2 regions of the Ureibacillus sp. FSL K6-0165 genome follow, and region 1 is predicted to be linked to the other one. Evidence: riboswitches for the same ligand, from Rfam matches in the RefSeq annotation. Region 1 holds a riboswitch; the other holds the start of a gene.
The links. Region 1 has a riboswitch for preQ1 ahead of queF (preQ(1) synthase). Riboswitches for the same ligand answer to the same signal wherever they lie in the genome.
Positions count from the first base shown of each region.

Region 2: linked by a shared signal. The riboswitch ahead of NST00_RS00685 (QueT transporter family protein) and the one ahead of queF (preQ(1) synthase) in region 1 are both predicted to bind preQ1.

Region 1 covers NZ_JBBOQS010000001.1:1,314,169-1,323,863, forward strand. Annotated here, with positions in the region: gene NST00_RS06525 (DUF2200 domain-containing protein) at 1-343, shown strand, start outside; gene NST00_RS06530 (alpha/beta fold hydrolase) at 434-1,213, shown strand; gene NST00_RS06535 (dihydrofolate reductase family protein) at 1,445-1,999, shown strand; gene NST00_RS06540 (hypothetical protein) at 2,022-2,414, shown strand; gene uvsE (UV DNA damage repair endonuclease UvsE) at 2,681-3,634, shown strand; PreQ1 riboswitch class I at 3,747-3,792, shown strand; gene queF (preQ(1) synthase) at 3,877-4,377, shown strand; PreQ1 riboswitch class I at 4,383-4,426, shown strand; gene queC (7-cyano-7-deazaguanine synthase QueC) at 4,483-5,163, shown strand; gene queD (6-carboxytetrahydropterin synthase QueD) at 5,150-5,620, shown strand; gene queE (7-carboxy-7-deazaguanine synthase QueE) at 5,613-6,341, shown strand; gene NST00_RS06570 (hypothetical protein) at 6,533-6,688, opposite strand; partial or broken gene NST00_RS06575 (YnfA family protein) at 6,801-7,126, opposite strand; gene NST00_RS06580 (ABC transporter substrate-binding protein) at 7,459-9,042, shown strand; gene NST00_RS06585 (ABC transporter permease) at 9,058-9,695, shown strand, end outside.
Region 2 covers NZ_JBBOQS010000001.1:136,444-146,138, forward strand. Annotated here, with positions in the region: gene NST00_RS00660 (YjiH family protein) at 208-1,560, shown strand; gene ilvA (threonine ammonia-lyase IlvA) at 1,886-3,145, shown strand; gene NST00_RS00670 (ABC transporter ATP-binding protein) at 3,316-4,110, opposite strand; gene NST00_RS00675 (ABC transporter permease) at 4,103-5,134, opposite strand; gene NST00_RS00680 (ABC transporter substrate-binding protein) at 5,169-6,191, opposite strand; PreQ1 riboswitch class I at 6,564-6,607, shown strand; gene NST00_RS00685 (QueT transporter family protein) at 6,616-7,104, shown strand; T-box leader at 7,424-7,654, shown strand; gene trpD (anthranilate phosphoribosyltransferase) at 7,749-8,783, shown strand; gene trpC (indole-3-glycerol phosphate synthase TrpC) at 8,783-9,571, shown strand; gene NST00_RS00700 (phosphoribosylanthranilate isomerase) at 9,576-9,695, shown strand, end outside.

The sequences.
Region 1 (9,695 bases):
CAATCGGATTTATAAGATGAAATTTTCAAGTGTATATCCTCTTTATATTCAGAAAGCAGAGAAAAAAGGTCGTACAAAAGAAGAAGTAGATGAAATTATTCGTTGGTTAACTGGATATAGCCAAGAAGAATTAGAGGCGCAAATAGAAAAAGAGTCAGATTTTGAAACATTCTTTAATGAAGCTCCTCAGTTAAATGCTAATCGTAAACTCATCAAAGGTGTTATTTGTGGAGTGCGGGTAGAAGAGATTGAAGAACCTTTGATGCAGGAAATTCGTTATTTGGATAAACTTATCGATGAATTGGCAAAAGGAAAAGCGATGGAAAAAATTTTGCGAGCATAAAATAAAATTGTTTCTTTACTTTCTAAGAGATTCACCTATATTTTCAGCCCTGAATATCCTATTCCGAGACTGAATTACGGGAGGGTATGCATGGGCTATTTTGTTACTGTTGATTCGGGTGTAAAATTATATGTGGAAGATATTAATCCTCATGGAAAGAAAACCATTGTGTTTTTACACGGTTGGCCTTTAAATCATAATCAGTTTGAATATCAGTATAACGTCTTGCCGATGTTAGGATATCGTTGTATCGGTATTGATTGGAGAGGTTTCGGAAAATCGGATAGACCTTTTGAAGGATATTGTTACAACAGGTTAGCTGATGATGTTCGTGCAGTTGTGGATGCTCTAAAATTAAACAATTTTGCATTAGTAGGCCATTCTACTGGCGGAGCTATTGCAATACGTTATATGTCTCGTCATCATGGTTTTGGTGTATCGAAATTAATTCTTGTTGCGAGTGCAGCTCCAATCGGCTTTACACAAGAGACTGCACAAAGTTTTCTTCAACTAGCATATAATGATCGACCGAAAATGATGCAAAAAGTAATCGACGGATTTTTCTTCCAATATATTACAAAAGAATTTTCTGATTGGTTTATGAAAATGGGATTGGATGCAGCAAGTTGGTCGACAATTGCAATCATTAATACTTTAAGAGATGAAAATTTATATGCGGATCTTTCAAAAATTCATGTGCCTACGTTAATCATTCATGGAATACATGATAAAGTAATCCCTTTTGCACAAGCTCAAGAACTCAATGAACTCATATCAAATTCGAAGGTCGTTCCTTTCCAATATAGCGGCCATGGAACGTTTTGGGAAGAACGGGATCGATTTAATGAGGTATTATGGCAATTTATTTAAGGCGGATTGGAGTGATTCCAATTCGCTTTTTGCCTTTTGTCTTCTTTAGTCCAACTGTAAGTTTTGTCTAGATGAAAATGAAACTTCAACGAGGATCATTCGTCAAATCTTAGAAAAATCAATCATGCTAACATAAGATTTTGTCACTATCAAGGAGATATTTGACAATAAAGTTCAAGCGTATGATATAGTAGTTTTCCAATCGAAAATCTAAGGAAGAGAGGGAAAACGATGCAAAACCAAAGAAAGATTATACTAGATTTAGCAGTGACGTTGGATGGCTTTATAGAAGGGAAGAATGGGGAAATCGATTGGTGCATTATGGAACCAGAAATGAACTTTACGGAATTTCTCCATCAAATCGATACGATTTTTTACGGAAGAAAAAGTTATGAATTGTGGGGACAATATTCACCTGGAGAAAATGCAAGCGCAGAAGAAATAGAAATGTGGGAAATAATCGAAAGTAAAGAGAAATATGTGTTTTCTAGAACACAACAAAGTGCTGATGGGAAGGCTATTTACATCAACGGCAATGTAGTAGAAGAAGTAAATAAATTAAAAAATAAACCTGGGAAAGATATTTGGTTATATGGTGGAGCCAGTCTCATTACAACATTTGTTAATCATGATTTAGTTGACGAATATCGTTTATCAGTCCATCCAATTATTCTAGGAGCGGGGAAACCATTGTTTATTGATATTCAACATAGAGTAGCACTAAAACTTGTAGAAGCAAAGACGTTTCCATCGGGAGTTGTTCAATTGATTTATCATAAAAAATAAAAATTTAATGGAGCGGAAAATAATGAAAGAATTACTCGTATTTGGTGAACTACATAAATACTTAAATAGCTTAGGTTTTATCGAATGTACAATTGCTAATAAGAGTTTATCATTAGGATATAAACCAATTACCATTAGAGGTGCTTCTAAAAAATTTGCAACTTTGAATGGTGATAAAAGATATCGTTGTTTAATTTTGCATGTTGATCCTGGAAATCCTGAATCTGCGAAAGGAAAAATCATTCAAAAGGAGATACAAAAGATTTTAAATTTTGATATCGGGCAAATGAGAACATTTAAATTAAAAAAGCATGAAGTATTTATTCCATTTGAAGTAATAGATACAAAAGAGAAGATGGTATTATTAAAAAATTTCATAGGTAATCAATACAAGATTTTTTTAGAGAATTATTAGTAATTCTAGTTATTATTCAAAATCAATTGTTCAAATTGAATTTATTGCAACGATTTAAATAAAATTATGGAATGGGATAATTTTTTCAAACTTTCCTCATCTCATTTCGTCAATGATTGGAAGTATCTCGAATGGAATTTATAGAAACGAAAAGAAATAGTGGGGTAATCACTATTGTCAGATTTCATAATCCTCCTTTATGATGTATGTATCGTTCTCCATTGACAAACACTATCCTCATCATTCTTTTTTAGGATGGTGTACAGATGATACTTCGATTTGGTTATGTTTCAATGGCACTCCCATTGTGGGAAGCGTCTCCTTCACATACAATTACTTTTACCAACTGGAAAAAACTCGATGAAACAAGTAGAGCCGAGAAATTATTAACCATCACGGAGCGAAATTTAAAAAATACAATTCGCATTCTCCATTACAATATTGCCCACGGAATACTAGTGTACCGAATGTCTTCATCTCTCATTCCATTAGCTGCACATCCGGAAGTGGATTGGGAGTTTATCTCCCCGTTTGAACATCTTTTTAAAGAAATCGGAGAAATGGTTCGAAATTATGGAATGCGGGTCAGCTTTCACCCAGGACAGTTTACTTTATTCACAAGTAAACAAGCTCATGTGACAAACAATGCCATTGTGGATATGACCTATCATTTTAAAATGTTGCAAGCAATGGGGCTAGAAAAAGAGGCAATGTTAAATATCCATGTAGGAGGAGCTTACGGGGATAAAGATGCATCTATTTCCCGATTTTATCAAAACTTCCAAAAATTAGATTCAACAATTCGCATGCAAACGACTTTGGAAAATGATGATAAAACCTATACAGCAGAAGAGACATTAGCCATTTGTGAAAAATTAAAAGTACCTTTTGTATTTGATTACCATCACTATATAGTAAATAAAGGAGACTGTGAATTAGAAGAGTTGTTGCCAAGGATTTTTGCGACTTGGGAACATACAGGGAAAGTTCCGAAATTTCATTTATCATCACCAAAATCTGAAAAAATGTTACGGGCACATGCGGATTATGTTGATATGGATTTTGCTTTTCCATTAATTAAAGCCTTAAAGGATTTCGGAAAATCTGCAGATATTATGATTGAAGCAAAAGCGAAAGATCTTGCATGCCTCCGTTTTGTGGAGGAGCTAGGGAAATTGCGCGGCTTTAAGCGAATCAGTGGTGGGATAATTGAGATTTGAAATGGCAATCCATTGATTATCTCATTGCTTTTTTAATAAACTTTCTAAAAAAATTTGACCTTTTTCACTATATTCTATAATATTACTAAGTAAAGTTGAATACCCGACTAGAACGGGAGAGGTTCATAGCATAACCCTCTATAAAAAACTATGAAACAATAATATTTCATCAGTTTTAATAGAATGAATTGGGTTTACCTCTCTTGAAAATGTTGGGAAACATTTTGCAAGGAGGTTTTTTTATGTCTAGTCGCAAATTAGAAGATGGTTTAAAGGATTTGACGCTGCTCGGTAATCAAAAGACGTCATATCCAACAAAATATGCGCCAGAAGTATTGGAAGCAGTGGATAATTTACATGTCAATCGGGATTATTTTGTAAAATTCAATTGTCCTGAATTTACTAGTCTTTGTCCGCTTACACAGCAGCCGGATTTTGCAACGATTTATATTTCTTATATTCCGGATAAAAAATTGGTGGAAAGCAAATCGCTGAAATTATATTTATTCAGTTTTCGAAATCATGGAGATTTTCATGAAGACTGCGTAAATATCATTATGAATGATTTAATTGAATTATTAGATCCAAGATATATTGAAGTGTGGGGGAAATTTACTCCGCGCGGGGGAATTTCAATCGATCCATGGTGCAACTACGGAAGACCTGGAACGAAATATGAAGAAATGGCAAATTACCGTTTAATGAATCATGATTTATATCCAGAAAAAGTGGATAATCGATAAATTGAATAACAGAGGTTCTTAGCTACCCTCTATAAAAAACTAAGAAGAAACAGCATTTCCTTCTTAGGATGCTGTTTTTTTCTTTATGAAGGAGTGTCTTTAATGATGATATTAAAAGAAGAAAAAGCAATCGTCGTATTTAGTGGTGGACAAGACAGCACGACATGTTTGTTTTGGGCAAAAGAACAGTTTAAAGAAGTGGAAGCTGTGACGTTTGATTATGGTCAAAGACATCGATTGGAAATTGAATGTGCAAAGGAAATCGCAAAGGAAGTAGGGGTAAAGCATCACATTCTTGATATGTCCCTTTTAAATCAGCTAGCTCCAAACGCACTAACACGGGATGATATCGAAGTTGAGGAAGGGAAAGATGGCGAGCTTCCTTCTACCTTTGTGCCGGGGCGCAATTTGCTATTCCTTTCCTTTGCAGGGGTGTTAGCTAGCCAAGTAGGAGCAAAGCATATCGTAACAGGCGTATGTGAAACGGATTTTAGTGGCTATCCTGATTGCCGTGATGTTTTTATCAAATCGTTGAATGTAACAATGAATTTAGCGATGGATGATACGTTTGTCATTCATACGCCGCTCATGTGGTTAACGAAAGCACAAACATGGGAACTGGCAGACAAATTAGGTGTGCTTGATTTTGTACGAAACAATACATTGACTTGCTATAACGGAATCATTGCAGATGGCTGTGGAGAATGTCCAGCATGTAAGTTGAGAAAAAGAGGTCTTGATGAGTATTTGCGTTCTAGAAAGGGTGCTTCACATGTTAGATTTTAGAATTGTTGATAAGCTTCAAAAACTAGATGAAGATATTCAAAGAGTCCAATTGAGATATCACTCGAAGCGTGTGCTCGTCAGCAAGGAGTTTACTTTTGACGCTGCTCATCATTTACATGCATATGATGGGAAATGTAAAAATCTACATGGCCATACGTACAAAGTGGTACTGGGCGTCAGCGGCTATCCGGACAATCGGGGATTGGTGATTGATTTTGGCGATCTTAAAGAAATATGGAAAGAAAAAATTGAAATCTATTTGGATCATCGCTATTTAAATGAAACGTTGCCCCCGATGAACACAACGGCTGAGAATATGGTCGTTTGGATTTATGAAAAATTGGCGGAAGCGTTGCAGGAGAAAGGTTTTGATGATGCGCGGGTAGAATTTATTCGACTCTATGAGACTCCTACAAGTTATGCAGAAGCTAGACGGGAGTGGATGGAAGATGAGTAAAATCGCCGTCATCGAGATTTTTGGACCGACCATCCAAGGGGAAGGGATGGTCATAGGGCAAAAGACGATGTTTGTCCGCACGGCAGGTTGTGACTATTCCTGTTCCTGGTGTGATTCTGCCTTTACTTGGGACGGCAGCGGCAAAAGTTTGATTAAGCAAATGACGGCGGAAGAGATTTGGACTGAGTTAAAGAGGTTAGGAGGAAATGGATTTTCTTTTGTTACCATTTCCGGTGGGAATCCTGTATTGATTCGTCATCTAGAGGCATTAGTTCGGATTTTAAAGGAAAATGATATAAGAATTGGCGTTGAAACGCAAGGGAGCAGATGGCAAGATTGGCTGTATGAAATCGATGAATTAACGATTTCCCCAAAACCGCCAAGTTCTGGGATGAAAACAGATTTTACTGTACTTACTGAAATCATAGATAAGCTAAATGCCCGAAACGGCAACCAGCACATTTCATTGAAAGTCGTTGTGTTTGATGAGGAAGATTATGAATATGCAAAAAAAGTACATTTAAGATATCCGACTATTCCATTTTTCTTACAGGTTGGCAATGATGACACAACTACAAAAGATCAAACGAAACTCGTTAGCCACTTACTGAAAAAATATGAAAGTCTCATTAACAAAGTAATGGCAGATGAGGAATTACAAAACGTGAAAGTACTGCCTCAACTCCATACCCTCGTTTGGGGAAATAAAAGAGGGGTTTAAAAAAACATTACGTACTTCTAGTTTTAGGTTTGGGAATCATAGTTTGATCGTAAAGACTGCTTAAGCGCCATGCTATTTAAGCAGTCTTTTTTGATGGAGTAAGGGGCTTCTACATCTATATAAAAAATAATTGGGCGTTCATTCTAATTATGTTAAATCGAATGACGCCCTCTTTTGAAGAAACAATAAATTTAACGCTTTTCAACAAATAATAAAATCAATGTTGCTACAGGACCTAATAATAAGGAAAGCAAAAACCAGTTCAATCCAGAGCGATTTTTTCCTTGTGCAAGCCCTGCGTTTATTAATGCCAATGTGCCCCAACCAACCACATATTCGTTTTCCATGACGGCCTCCTAAAATAAAATGGTAAAAGTAATTTATATTATTCTATAATATCTAGTTGCCCTTCACCAATGCTAAAGTAATTTCATGTTCAAATACATAAATATTAAGACATTATTCTCTCGGTGCAAATAACATGACCGCAACACCAGCTAAGCATATTGCCGTTCCAATCCAATCATAAATATCTGGGGTTTTCTTATCGATGCTCCATCCCCAAAGCACTGAAAGAAAAATAAATACTCCTCCATAAGCTGCGTAGACTTTGCCGAAGTTTGGGAAGGATTGGAATGTGGCGATGACTCCATATAGGAATAGGACAATTCCACCAATTAAACCTAATAGAGCGGAACGATCTTCTCTTAACCACTGCCAAATTAATAGCCTCCCCCAATTTCTGCTAACCCTGCAAATACAAAAAGTACAATTGCTTTAATCAATTTATACACACCCTAAAAATTAAAACTCTATTAAATATATTCGAAGATTGTTTTACATTCTATCTATTTATATTTCCTATTAAGATTTTTTCCCTCTCAATTCATTACATTTGATAGAAAAAGAATAGTTCTCATTAAACATAAAATAGTTCTACAGTGCATATATCATGATAAAGCTATTCTATTACGAAGGTTAAATATTTATTACAAATTGATTAGTTATTATAGCAAACTCTATTAAATTTCTTCTAATCAGCATAAGCGGACTCAACATACAAACCAAAGTCTGAAATCGGAGAAATTGAATGAAACATTTATTAGGGAGGAATGTTATGAGAAAAAATTGGTTTAATTTCTTAATGTTTGCATTAGTCTTCTTACTTGCAGCTTGTCAAGAAAATGCTAATGCACCAACGAAAGAAGATACAGCGACTAATGAAGGAACGCAGTCTAGTTCAGACCAACTAGTTGTTGCAATACCAGCAGATGTTACATCTTTAGATCCTGCCATCACGATGGATAATACAACTTGGAAAGTTGTCTATAATGTTTATCAAAGATTAGTAGATTATGACGGGGCAACAACGAATATTAAACCTGGACTTGCAAAAGAATGGGAAGTAAGTGAAGATGGAAAAACTTGGACTTTTTATTTAGAAGACGGTCATAAATTTTCTGATGGGACACCAGTGGATGCGGAAGCGGTGAAAGCTAGCTTTGAGAGAACATTGAAAATCAACCAAGGACCAGCAAGTGTATTTAGTATGGTTTCTGAAATTGTTGTAGAAGATCCATTGACTGTGAAATTTATATTATCTGAACCATTCCCACCGTTTTTATCAACTCTTGCAGCTAACTACGGAAATATTGTAAACCCGAAAGTTATGGAACATGACCAAAATGGAGATTTAGGGCAAAACTATCTAGCTAGTGCAACGATGGGTAGTGGTCCATATAAATTAACGGAATGGAAAAAAGGAGAGTCCATTACATTAGAGGTAAACGAACATTCAAAAATTCAACCTCATTTTAAAAAGGTTTTATTCAGAATTATTAACGATCCATCTGTTCAACGAATGCAGTTAGAGAAAGGCGAAATCGATATTGCAGAAGGAATCCCAGTAGATCAAATTCATACGCTAGAAAATGTTGAACATGTAACGATTTTGCAAGAGCCTAGTTTACTAGTTGACTATGTATATATCAATACGAAAAATGGACATCCTGCGCTACAAGATAAACGAGTAAGACAAGCACTAAACTATGCAATTGATTACGAAAGTTTAATTAGCGGAGTGCAACTTGGATTTGCGACTCAAATGCACGGACCAATTCCAGAAGGGCTTTGGGGACATGACAAATCGGTGAAACAATATAACCATGATGTGGAAAAGGCTAAACAATTATTGCAAGAAGCAGGAGTGGAAAATCTCGAGTTGACATTACTATATTCTGATAATAAGTCATGGTGGGAGTCAGAAGCGATTACAATTCAAGCAAATTTAGCGGAAATTGGTGTGAAAGTAAATCTAAATAAAGTTGCTTATGCTACTTCTCGTGAAATGATGGATAAAGGTGAATTTGATTTGATGCTTGGCGTATGGAGTCCAGACTTTGGTGATCCATATATGTTCATGAACTATTGGTTTGATTCAGAAAACCATGGTTTAGCAGGAAATCGTGCATTCTATGCAAATCCTGAAGTAGATCAGTTATTAAGAGAAGCTGTGGCGAAAAATGATCAAGAAGTTCGCCATAATCTTTATAAACAAGTTCAGGATATTGTGTTAGAAGATGCACCTTATATTTTACTTTATCAAAAAGACTTTATTTTACCGATGAACAAACGAGTAAAAGGATTTGTTTACAACCCTATGCTAGAAGGACAGTACAATTTGCATGAGATGTCTAAATAAAATGGGGTGGCATACATGCTCAAGATAATTGTGAAAAGGCTTGGATTATTAGTTTTTGTTATTTTTGGAGTGACATTGGTGACATTCTTTATGTCCCGTGTCATTCCAGGTGATCCTGCTAGTATGATTGCTGGACAAAGAGCAAGTGAAGAAACATTGCAATCCATTCGTAAACAATTGGGTCTAGACCAGCCAGTCTGGATCCAATATTTCAATTATATGGGTGATTTATTAAAAGGAGATTTAGGTACATCTATTCGAACACAACGCCCTGTTTTAAATGATTTACTTCAATTTTTCCCTGCTACTTTGGAATTGGCAATTGCAGCATTTTTCATTGCAATATTAATAGGGATTCCTCTTGGAGTGTTAGCTGCTCTTAAGAAAAATACTTTTTGGGATCATATAAGCCGCGTATTTTCCATTAGTGGGGTATCCATACCAGTGTTTTTTAGCGGATTAGTTGCCATTTTAATTTTTTATGGAATGTTAGGATGGCTGCCTTCAAACGGCAGAATTGGAACAGATGTAAATCCACCAACACATATTACAGGATTTTACATTATCGACAGCATTCTAACTCTAGACACTATTGCGCTAAAAAGTAGCATCAAACATTTATTGTTGCCGGCCATCGTATTATCTTTTGCACA
Region 2 (9,695 bases), 1.2 Mb from region 1:
AACCCAAAAACACCATTTTTTTCACAAATGGTGTTTTTTTATTTTCCCTCTTCTCTTTTATGCAGTTTTTTGCTATTTTAGTGTAGTATAAAAGACGAAAAGTATAAAATTTTCGAAATACTATTATTTTTTCTATTTATATAGACATCAGTATAAATACCATTTATAGTGTATAAATATGCAATAAAAATTAATGAGGGGTTTATTATGGTAAAAAAATTTCATCCATATACATGGTTTTTATTTTTATGTCTTTCGATTTTAGGTATCTTTTTATTCATTATTCCTGTAAGTACGCCAGATGGACTTAAGGTTCCAATCGCACTTTTGGCGAACGGTCTTTCTGCTAATATCGTAACCTTTATCCATTGGTTTGCGTATGTTGTCTTTATTATTGCTGCTGTTGGATCTATTGTGATGCACTTTGTACCGCAATCAGGAAAAGTGACGATTTTCGATGCTTTATTCCGTACTCATGCATTCTGGACAGTAATGCGAATTTTAGCGGTCGTATTTGCAACGTTATATTTGTTCCAAATCGGGCCGGAAGCCTTCACTAGTGAAAATACATCTGGCTTGTTATTAAATCCTGATGGCGGCTTAGTAACAATGATGTTTTCATTGTTCTTATTTGCCGGGTTACTGTTGCCACTTTTGACAGATTTCGGGCTATTAGAATTTTTTGGTTCCATGATGGTAAAAATTATGCGTCCCATTTTTAAAATTCCTGGACGAGCTGCTATTGACTGTTTAGCTTCTTGGGTTGGAGACGGCACAATTGGTGTGCTTCTCACAAGTAGACAATATGAGCAAGGAAACTATACAGCGAGAGAGGCTGCTACAATCGCCACTACCTTTTCCGTCGTTTCGATTACTTTCTGTTTTGTGATTGTTGAAACGGTAGATCTTGGCCATTATTTCTTGCAATTTTACGGTACGGTCATTTTAGTTGGTTTAATCTTGGCTGTCATTATGCCAAGAATCTATCCTTTACGAAATAAACCGGATACGAATTTTGACGGATCTACTCCAGAAAGTCGCCGTGAAGATGTTCCGGAAGGATTTAATTCATTTACTTTTGGCCTACAAAATGCGTTAGATAAAGCCCATAGCAATCGAAATTTATTAAACGTGGTTCGCTCAGGCTTTAAAAATGTTTTGGAAATGTGGTTTGCCATTACACCGGTCATCATGGCATTCGGTACAATAGCATTAATTCTTGCAGAATATACTAGTTTCTTTAAAATTTTAGGAATGCCATTCGAACCGATTTTGCAATTGTTCCAAATTCCTTACGCAGACGAAGCTGCCCAAACAATGATTATTGGATTCGCGGATATGTTGCTTCCTTCTATATTAGGAGCTGGAATCGAGTCTGAATTAACTCGTTTCTTTATCGCAACAATTTCTGTTACGCAATTAATTTATATGTCTGAAGTTGGTGGCTTGATTTTAGGTACAAAACTTCCATTAAAAATTTGGGATTTGTTTATTATCTTCTTAATTCGCACAATCATTTCAATACCGATAGTTGCTTTCATCGCTCACTTAATCTTTTAACTTATGTGACACCATTTTCCTTTGAGAAAATGGTGTTTTTTTAAATACGGCTCCTACTAATGGAAGCATGTCGATTATTCAAATAACTTTAACACTTTAACGTTTTAAATAAACAAATTTTTTTCTTTTTTTATCGATTTATACCTTGATTTTTTTAAAAGCTGTCTTTAGACTATTCTGTATATTATTTATATTTCAAAAGTTTTATGTATGAAATCATATACATATAAAGGGACTTTACAGTATGGCATTTATAAATTTCATAAAATACTGAATCTTATGTTAAAATAAATAAATGCTGGAACTAACGGAGGTTAAATTTAAAATGGAAGTTGCGGATAAAAGCTTTACTGTTGAAAACATCTTAAAAGCACAGCACCAATTAAAAGATGTAGTACTTCATACGCCATTACAAAAAAATGAATATCTGTCAGAAAAGTATGGTGCGAATATTTATTTAAAACGTGAAGATTTACAATCAGTGCGCTCCTTTAAGTTACGGGGTGCTTATTATAAAATTAAAAAAGTTGAAGATGAAGCACGTGCAAGAGGTGTTGTTTGCGCCAGCGCCGGCAATCATGCCCAAGGGGTAGCTTATTCTTGTGCTCATTTAAAGATTAAAGGAACCATTTTCATGCCGTTGACAACTCCAAAACAAAAAGTCGACCAAGTGCGCATGTTCGGTCGCGATTATGTGGAGATTGTGTTAACTGGCGATACATTTGATGATTCAGCAAATGCAGCGATGGATTATTGTTTGGAACATGAAATGATCTTTATTCATCCTTTTGATGATTATGATATCATCGCTGGACAAGGCACATTGGGCGTAGAAATTTTAAATGACATTGAAGAACCTCTTGATTTTGTATTTGGAGGTATCGGTGGCGGAGGATTAATGAGCGGAGTTGCTGCCTATATTAAAAACATTTCACCAAATACAAAAGTGATTGGTGTTGAACCAGAAGGCGCTCCAAGCATGAAAGCAGCCTTTGAAAATGGCGGACCTGTCACTTTAGAAAAAATTGATAAGTTTTGCGACGGTACAGCAGTTCAATCTGTTGGGCAAAAAACTTATGAAATTTGCCGCAAATATTTAGATGATATTATTACAATACCGGAAGGAAAAGTAAGTACAACTATTCTTGACTTATATAATAAACACGCTATCATTGCAGAACCATCCGGCGCATTACCAGTATCCGCCCTTGATTTTTATGCGGATCAGCTAAAAGGAAAAACGGCCGTTGCGATTATTACAGGTGGCAATAATGATATCAGCCGTATGCAAGAGATTAAAGAAAAATCATTATTATATGAAGGTTTGCTTTACTACTTTATCGTCAACTTCCCTCAACGCGCAGGAGCATTACGCCAATTCTTAACGGTTGTTCTCGGCCCTAATGATGATATTATCCGATTTGAATATACGAAGAAAAACAATAAAGAAGAAGGTCCTGCACTAGTCGGAATTGAAGTAAGCAAACCGGGAGATTATGAAGGCTTAATCGATCGCATGCGAGTGAATGGTTTTGAGTTTAAAGAAGTGAATAAAGACAGCACTTTATTTGGATTGTTGATTTAACAAAAAGAAACCCGAGCGTTTAATGTGATAAGCGCTCGGGTTTTAGATTTTATTAACAGATTTTGTATTATTTTTTTCAAGTTGGAAGGATAGTATTCATTTTTATTTTGGCATTTAAAAAAAAATAAAAACCAACCCTTATAATAAAGAGTTGGCTATATCAACATTAATTACCCCAACAACGCTCGGTCAGAATTCATTTTTTCACCGCGGATGCGTTCGAATTCAGCCATTAAGTCAGGAATTGTTAAGTTTGGTTTTTGATCTTCATCTACTTCTAAAATGATTTGCCCTTTATCCATCATAATTAAACGATTGCCTAAATCGATGGCTTGTTGCATGTTGTGCGTTACCATTAACGTTGTTAAATGATTTTCTTCTACCAATTGCTTTGTTAAGTTCGTAATCAATTCTGCTCGTGATGGGTCAAGAGCTGCCGTATGCTCATCTAGTAATAGAATCGCAGGTTGCGTAAATGTTGCCATTAATAATGACAATGCCTGTCTTTCCCCACCGGATAGCAATCCTACTTTTGCATTTAAGCGATTTTCTAAATTTAAATGCAATTTTTCAAGGGAGGTACGGAAGAAGTCGCGGCGTTGTCGATTCACACCTAACCTCAATGAACGATTGGAATTTCGGGCATAGGCAATTGCAAGATTTTCCTCAATCGTCATAGATGGTGCCGTACCCGCCATCGGATCTTGGAAAACGCGCCCGATATAATGAGAGCGCTTGTATTCAGGTAAATGGGTTACGTCTTTTCCATCAATCCATACTTTCCCAACATCTGGTTTTAATACTCCAGAAATCATGTTCATCATTGTTGACTTTCCCGCACCATTACTTCCGATAACCGTTACGAAATCTCCAGGTTTTAAATGAAGATTGATGTTATTCAAAGCCACCTTTTCATCTGGTGTACCTTCATTAAAAATTTTGTTAATGCCTTCTAGCTTAAGCAAGGTGATCGCCTCCTTGCTTTTCTAGTTGAGCAGCGGCTAGCTTTTCTTGCAGTCGCTTCGCCTTCCGCTTCTTATCTTTTTGCTTATCAATCATTTGCGGAACGATTAACGCTAAGATTACAATGATGGCTGTAATCAATTTCATATCACTTGCATCGAGGAATGGCACTCGCAATGCAATCGCAAGTACAATCCGATAAACAATTGCTCCAACTATTACCGCAAAAGTAGTGCGCATGATTGATTTCGTTCCAAAAATCGCTTCACCGATAATGACAGATGCTAGACCAACTGTAATCATCCCGATCCCCATTGTCGCATCGGAATATTTATTATATTGGGCGATTAAAGCCCCCGCTAACGCTACTAACCCATTCGATAATCCAACACCTAAAATAATTAAAGTGTCCGTATTCGCAGAAAAACTGCGAATCATTCGTTTGTTATCCCCCGTAGCACGAATCGCTAGACCAATCTCTGTTTTGAGGAACCAATCCACTATGAACTTAATTGCTGTTGTAAGAATTATCATGACAAAAAGTATTTCCCAAGTTTGTGGAAGATTTTTTACTCCTAAACTCGTCAAAATGTTATTGAAAAATGCATCAATCCCTAAATGTTCCCAGAAAGAATAAATTTTAGTGAAGATTGTTTCACTATTTAGTAGAGGAACGTTCGGAAGGCTCGTTGCATTTTCACTTGAGAAGCCCATAATTCGCAGGTTTACGGAATAGAGGCCAATCATCATAATGATCCCGGCAAGGAGCGGATTAATGTTTCCTTTTGTATGGAGCAAACCAGTGATACATCCTGCAATAAATCCTACGACAATCGCTGCTAACGTAGCTAATATTGGGTGATAACCTAAAACAATCATTGTTGCAGCTGTAGCCGCACCCGAAACAAAGCTACCATCTACCGTCAAGTCTGGAAAATCTAACACTCGGAATGTTAGATACACTCCGAGTGCCATTATTGCGTAGATGATTCCTTGCTCAACTGCACCGAACATTGCTGTAAACATATTGAATCATCTCTCCTAACATGTTGAAAATATTTTATTGTTGTGTTTCGACAAGCTCAGCTTCCCACTCGTCTTTCACTTCAAGACCAAGTTTCTCAATTGCATCTTTATTCATTACTAATTTCAATGTATTTGGATATTCTGCTGGAATATCTGCAGGTGTCGCTTCACCTTTTAAGATTTTTGCAGCCATTTCACCAGCTTGATATCCGATATCGTAATACTCGAAACCAAATGCCAACAATCCGCCGCGTCTTACAGAGTCAAATTCACCAACAACAAGCGGTAGTTTATTGCTATCTGCTACTTGAATAATAGATTCTAGAGCGGATACGACTGTGTTATCTGTAATGATATAAAATGCATCAACTTTTCCGATTAAAGATTCTGCAGCTTGTTTGATCTCTGAACTTTGAGATACAGTAGCACCTTCTACTTTTAAACCTAATGAATCAGCAATCTCTTTCACTTGGTTTACTTGAGCTACTGAGTTTTGTTCACCTGCGTTGTAAACCATTCCGATTGATTTAACGTCTAAAGCGTCTTTCATGAATTCTACCGTTGTTTTAATTGCTTCTGGGTGCAAGTCAATCGTACCAGTAACGTTTGCACCAGGTGATTCAATCGAATCAATTAATTGAGCTGCAACCGGATCTGTTACAGATGTAAAAACAATTGGAATTTCAGTTGTTACATTTTTAGCAGCTTGTGCAGATGGAGTGGAGTTGGCGAAAATCAAATCTACTCCTGCACTTGCTAAGTTTTGTGCAATTTGCGTATTCAAACTATTATCGTTTTGTGCAATTTGATAATCATATTTAACATTTAAACCAGCATCTTTCAATGCATCTTGGAATCCTTGATATGCAGCGTTTAAAGATGGATGTTCAACAATTTGTGTTACACCAATCTTATAATTTTTTACTTCTTCTGTTGTTTCGTTTTCTGTGTTGTTTTCGCTCGATTCAGATGTATCATTACCGCCGCCGCCACAAGCAGCTAGAAGCAACACTAAACCAAAGAGCAAAAATGATAGTTTTTTCATGCTACTTTTCATACAAATTTCCCCCACTATCCTTCGAAAAATTACTAACAATTTCGAATAAAAAATATTTTCGCTTTATTCAAATAAAGCTAGAGTTTAACGATATATTACATTCTCATAGTTCAAGAGTCAATAACATTAGGAATGTTCTGAATTTAAGAAAATTCTTTTTATTACTTTAGTAATATTAATTTATCGCTTTAAATCGCTAAATTACGAGGATTTTCTAGAATAAATTGTTTTTTTGAAATAATGAATATTTTGTGACAAAGTTGTGAACTTTATTTTGTTGTACGAAATCTTCCCTTTATCATCGTTAATTTTTTCCAAAGCTAAATTTGATTTTCTTTTTGTTTATGATAGAATTATATTTTGTGTGCTTATCACACCGTGGTTCGCGAAATCCCACGATAAAAAACTAAGGAGTGAAAATTTAATGAAAACAAAATTTATGGCAATGTCCGCAATCATAGCTGCACTTTATATTGCGGTAACGTATACGCTATCATTTTTAAGCTTTGGCGATATTCAATTTCGCATCGCTGAAATCTTTAACCACCTAATTGCCTTTAACCCTCGCTATATGCTAGGTGTTGTATTAGGCGTATTTATATCAAACTTATTTTCACCTCTAGGCTGGTTTGATTTAGTCTTCGGAGTAGCCCACTCCGTTATTTGCTTAACGATTCTTATCATCGTTAGCAAATATGTGAAAAACATCGCCTATCGTATGTTGATTAACTCATTTGTCTTCACATTCATGATGTGGATTATCGCTTTAGAATTAAAGTTAGCGTTAGAGCTTCCCTTCTGGCTTTCGTGGTTAACTACAGCCATTGGTGAAGCGGTTGTTTTACTAATCGGTATTCCAATTATGCAATTGCTAGATAAACGATTAAATTTCAAAAATTTAATCGATCAATAATATAAAACTAGTAGCACAGACTAATGTACAGTCTGTGCTATTTTTTTATACTAGGATTAAAAACGAACGAACTCTTTTGGATTTGATGGATTTTTACAATCAGTAATTATTTTTTTGAATTTAGCAATTTATCAATTCGAAAATACTTATTTATTCGAATAACATTTTCCTTCCCGAATTTACCGAAAATTATTGACATTCATACAATTTCGGAATAAAATATACTGCAATCAAACGTGGCGGAGAAAGGTTGTGGAAGCACAATCACCGCACCGGTAGCTTAGTTGAGCAGAGTCTGAGTTTAGTTGAGAATAGCCGAGCAAAATTGATGAGTAAGGAAAAGTAGCGAAATGTGTAATGCGATAGAGAGCTAGTGGTTGGTGGAAACTAGTGCATTCCTTTTCGTGAATGGGCCTTACGAGAGCAACTGCGCAAGTGGTTGACGTCTTTCCCGCGTTATTGGGAAGTGTTCACGACAGTGAGCACACCGAGGTGGAAGTCATAACTGCTTCAATAGAGGTGGCAACGCGGCAGCAAGGTCGTCCTCTGCAAATGGGTTTTCATGCCCTTTTGCAGAGGTTTTTTTATTTCTCCCACCGGCTATTCTATCTAAACTTCAAATTTTAAATTTGGAGGATGATAGAATGAACATTCATGTTTTTACAAAACGTGTTCAAGAAAAAGAAAACTTATCTTATGACGATATGATTCAAGCGGCAGAAATCATCTTTAACGAGGAAACACCAAAAGAAGCAATTGCTGAATTTTTAGTAGCACTTCATGAAAAAGGTGAAACAGCGGAGGAAATTGCCGCACTTTCCATCGTGATGAAATCCAATGCCATTCATTTCCCTGTCACAAAAGGTACTTATATCGATATTTGCGGTACTGGGGGCGACGGTCTGAAAACTTTCAACATCAGTACAACTTCTGCCTTTGTATTAGCAAGCAGCTTTGTGAAAGTCGCAAAACATGGCAATCGGAAAATTTCTAGTTCTTCTGGAAGTGCCGATGTCCTACAAGCACTAGGCATTCATACAGATTTTACTGTCCATGAGTCCGTACAGTTATTGGAACAAGAAGGAATCACTTTTCTATATGCCCCGGCCGTTCATCCAAAACTGAAACGCATCGGTGAAGTTCGTCGAGCAATTGGTAAGCCAACCATTTTCAACTTAGTTGGCCCCTTAACAAATCCTGTTGACTTAGAGGTTCAACTAGTCGGCATTAATCGTCCAGATTTCGTGGAGGAATATGCAAAAGTATTAAGTATTTTAGGGAGAAAGCGAGCTATCGTTATTTCAGGATCACAAGGCATGGATGAAGCTTCTCTCGACCACCGAAACCGTTCTGCCCTGTTGGAAAATGGCGAAATTAAACCTTTCACCATCAACATTGAAGAACTGGGTTTACAACCTGCATCGATATCACACCTCCGTGGTGGTACACCGGAAGAAAATGCTGAAATATTAAAAGAATTATTGAAAGGAAAACGCTCGCCATACTATGATGCAGTCGTTTTAAATTCAGCTCTCGGTTTCTTCGCATACGGCATTGCCGAAACATTGAAGGAAGGTGTTTCCATGGCTCGTGATGCCATCGAATCCGGTCGTGCTTATAAGAAACTAGAAGCAGTGATTGAATTTAGCCAAAACACAATAAAGGAGCAAGCAATTTAATGACGATTTTAGATATGATAATTGAACATAAAAAAGCGATTCTTTCAAAATTGAAAGAATCAAAGCCCCAATGGGACATTCCTTTAAAAAAACGGCCATCATTGTACGATGCATTACGAAAATCTAACACTCTTCAAATTATTGCAGAAATGAAGCGAGCCTCCCCTTCTAAAGGCATCATAAATGAGAACGCCGACCCAGTAAAACAAGCAAAACGATATGCACAAGCTGGTGCAGCATGCATCTCTGTTTTAACGGAAGAAAAGTTTTTCAAAGGATCTTTTGAAGACTTGGCCAGCATTGCAAATCATGTGGATACTCCAATTTTAAATAAAGATTTCATCATCGATAAAGCTCAAATCGATTATGCACTTCATGCTGGTGCATCGGTCATTCTTCTGATCGTCGCTGCATTAGATGATGAAACATTATCAGAATTGTATGAGTACGCAATCAGTTTAGGATTGGAGGTACTTGTTGAAGTACACAGCGAGGAAGAACTGAAACGAGCCCTTTGCCTTCATCCAAAATTGATTGGCGTCAATAACAGAGATTTAAAAACATTCCAAGTAGACTTGGCTCAAACTGAAAAGTTGGCAGAAACAATCAATCGAATTGATAACATTGCCTTTATTAGTGAAAGCGGCATTTTTGAAACAGTGGATGCCGAACGTGTTGCTAAAGCGGGAGCTCGTGGAATTCTTGTCGGCGAATCGTTGATGAGAAGCGGCAATGTGGAAGAGACATTAAAATCTTTCCAAATAAAACTTCCTCCCTTAAGGATGTAGAGCGATGACAAAAGTGAAAATTTGCGGATTAAAAGAAAAAGTTCACGTGCATTGTGCAGTTGCTGCAGGAGCGAATTTTTTAGGCTTTGTGTTTGCGCCAAGCAAAAGACAAATTTCCATCAGA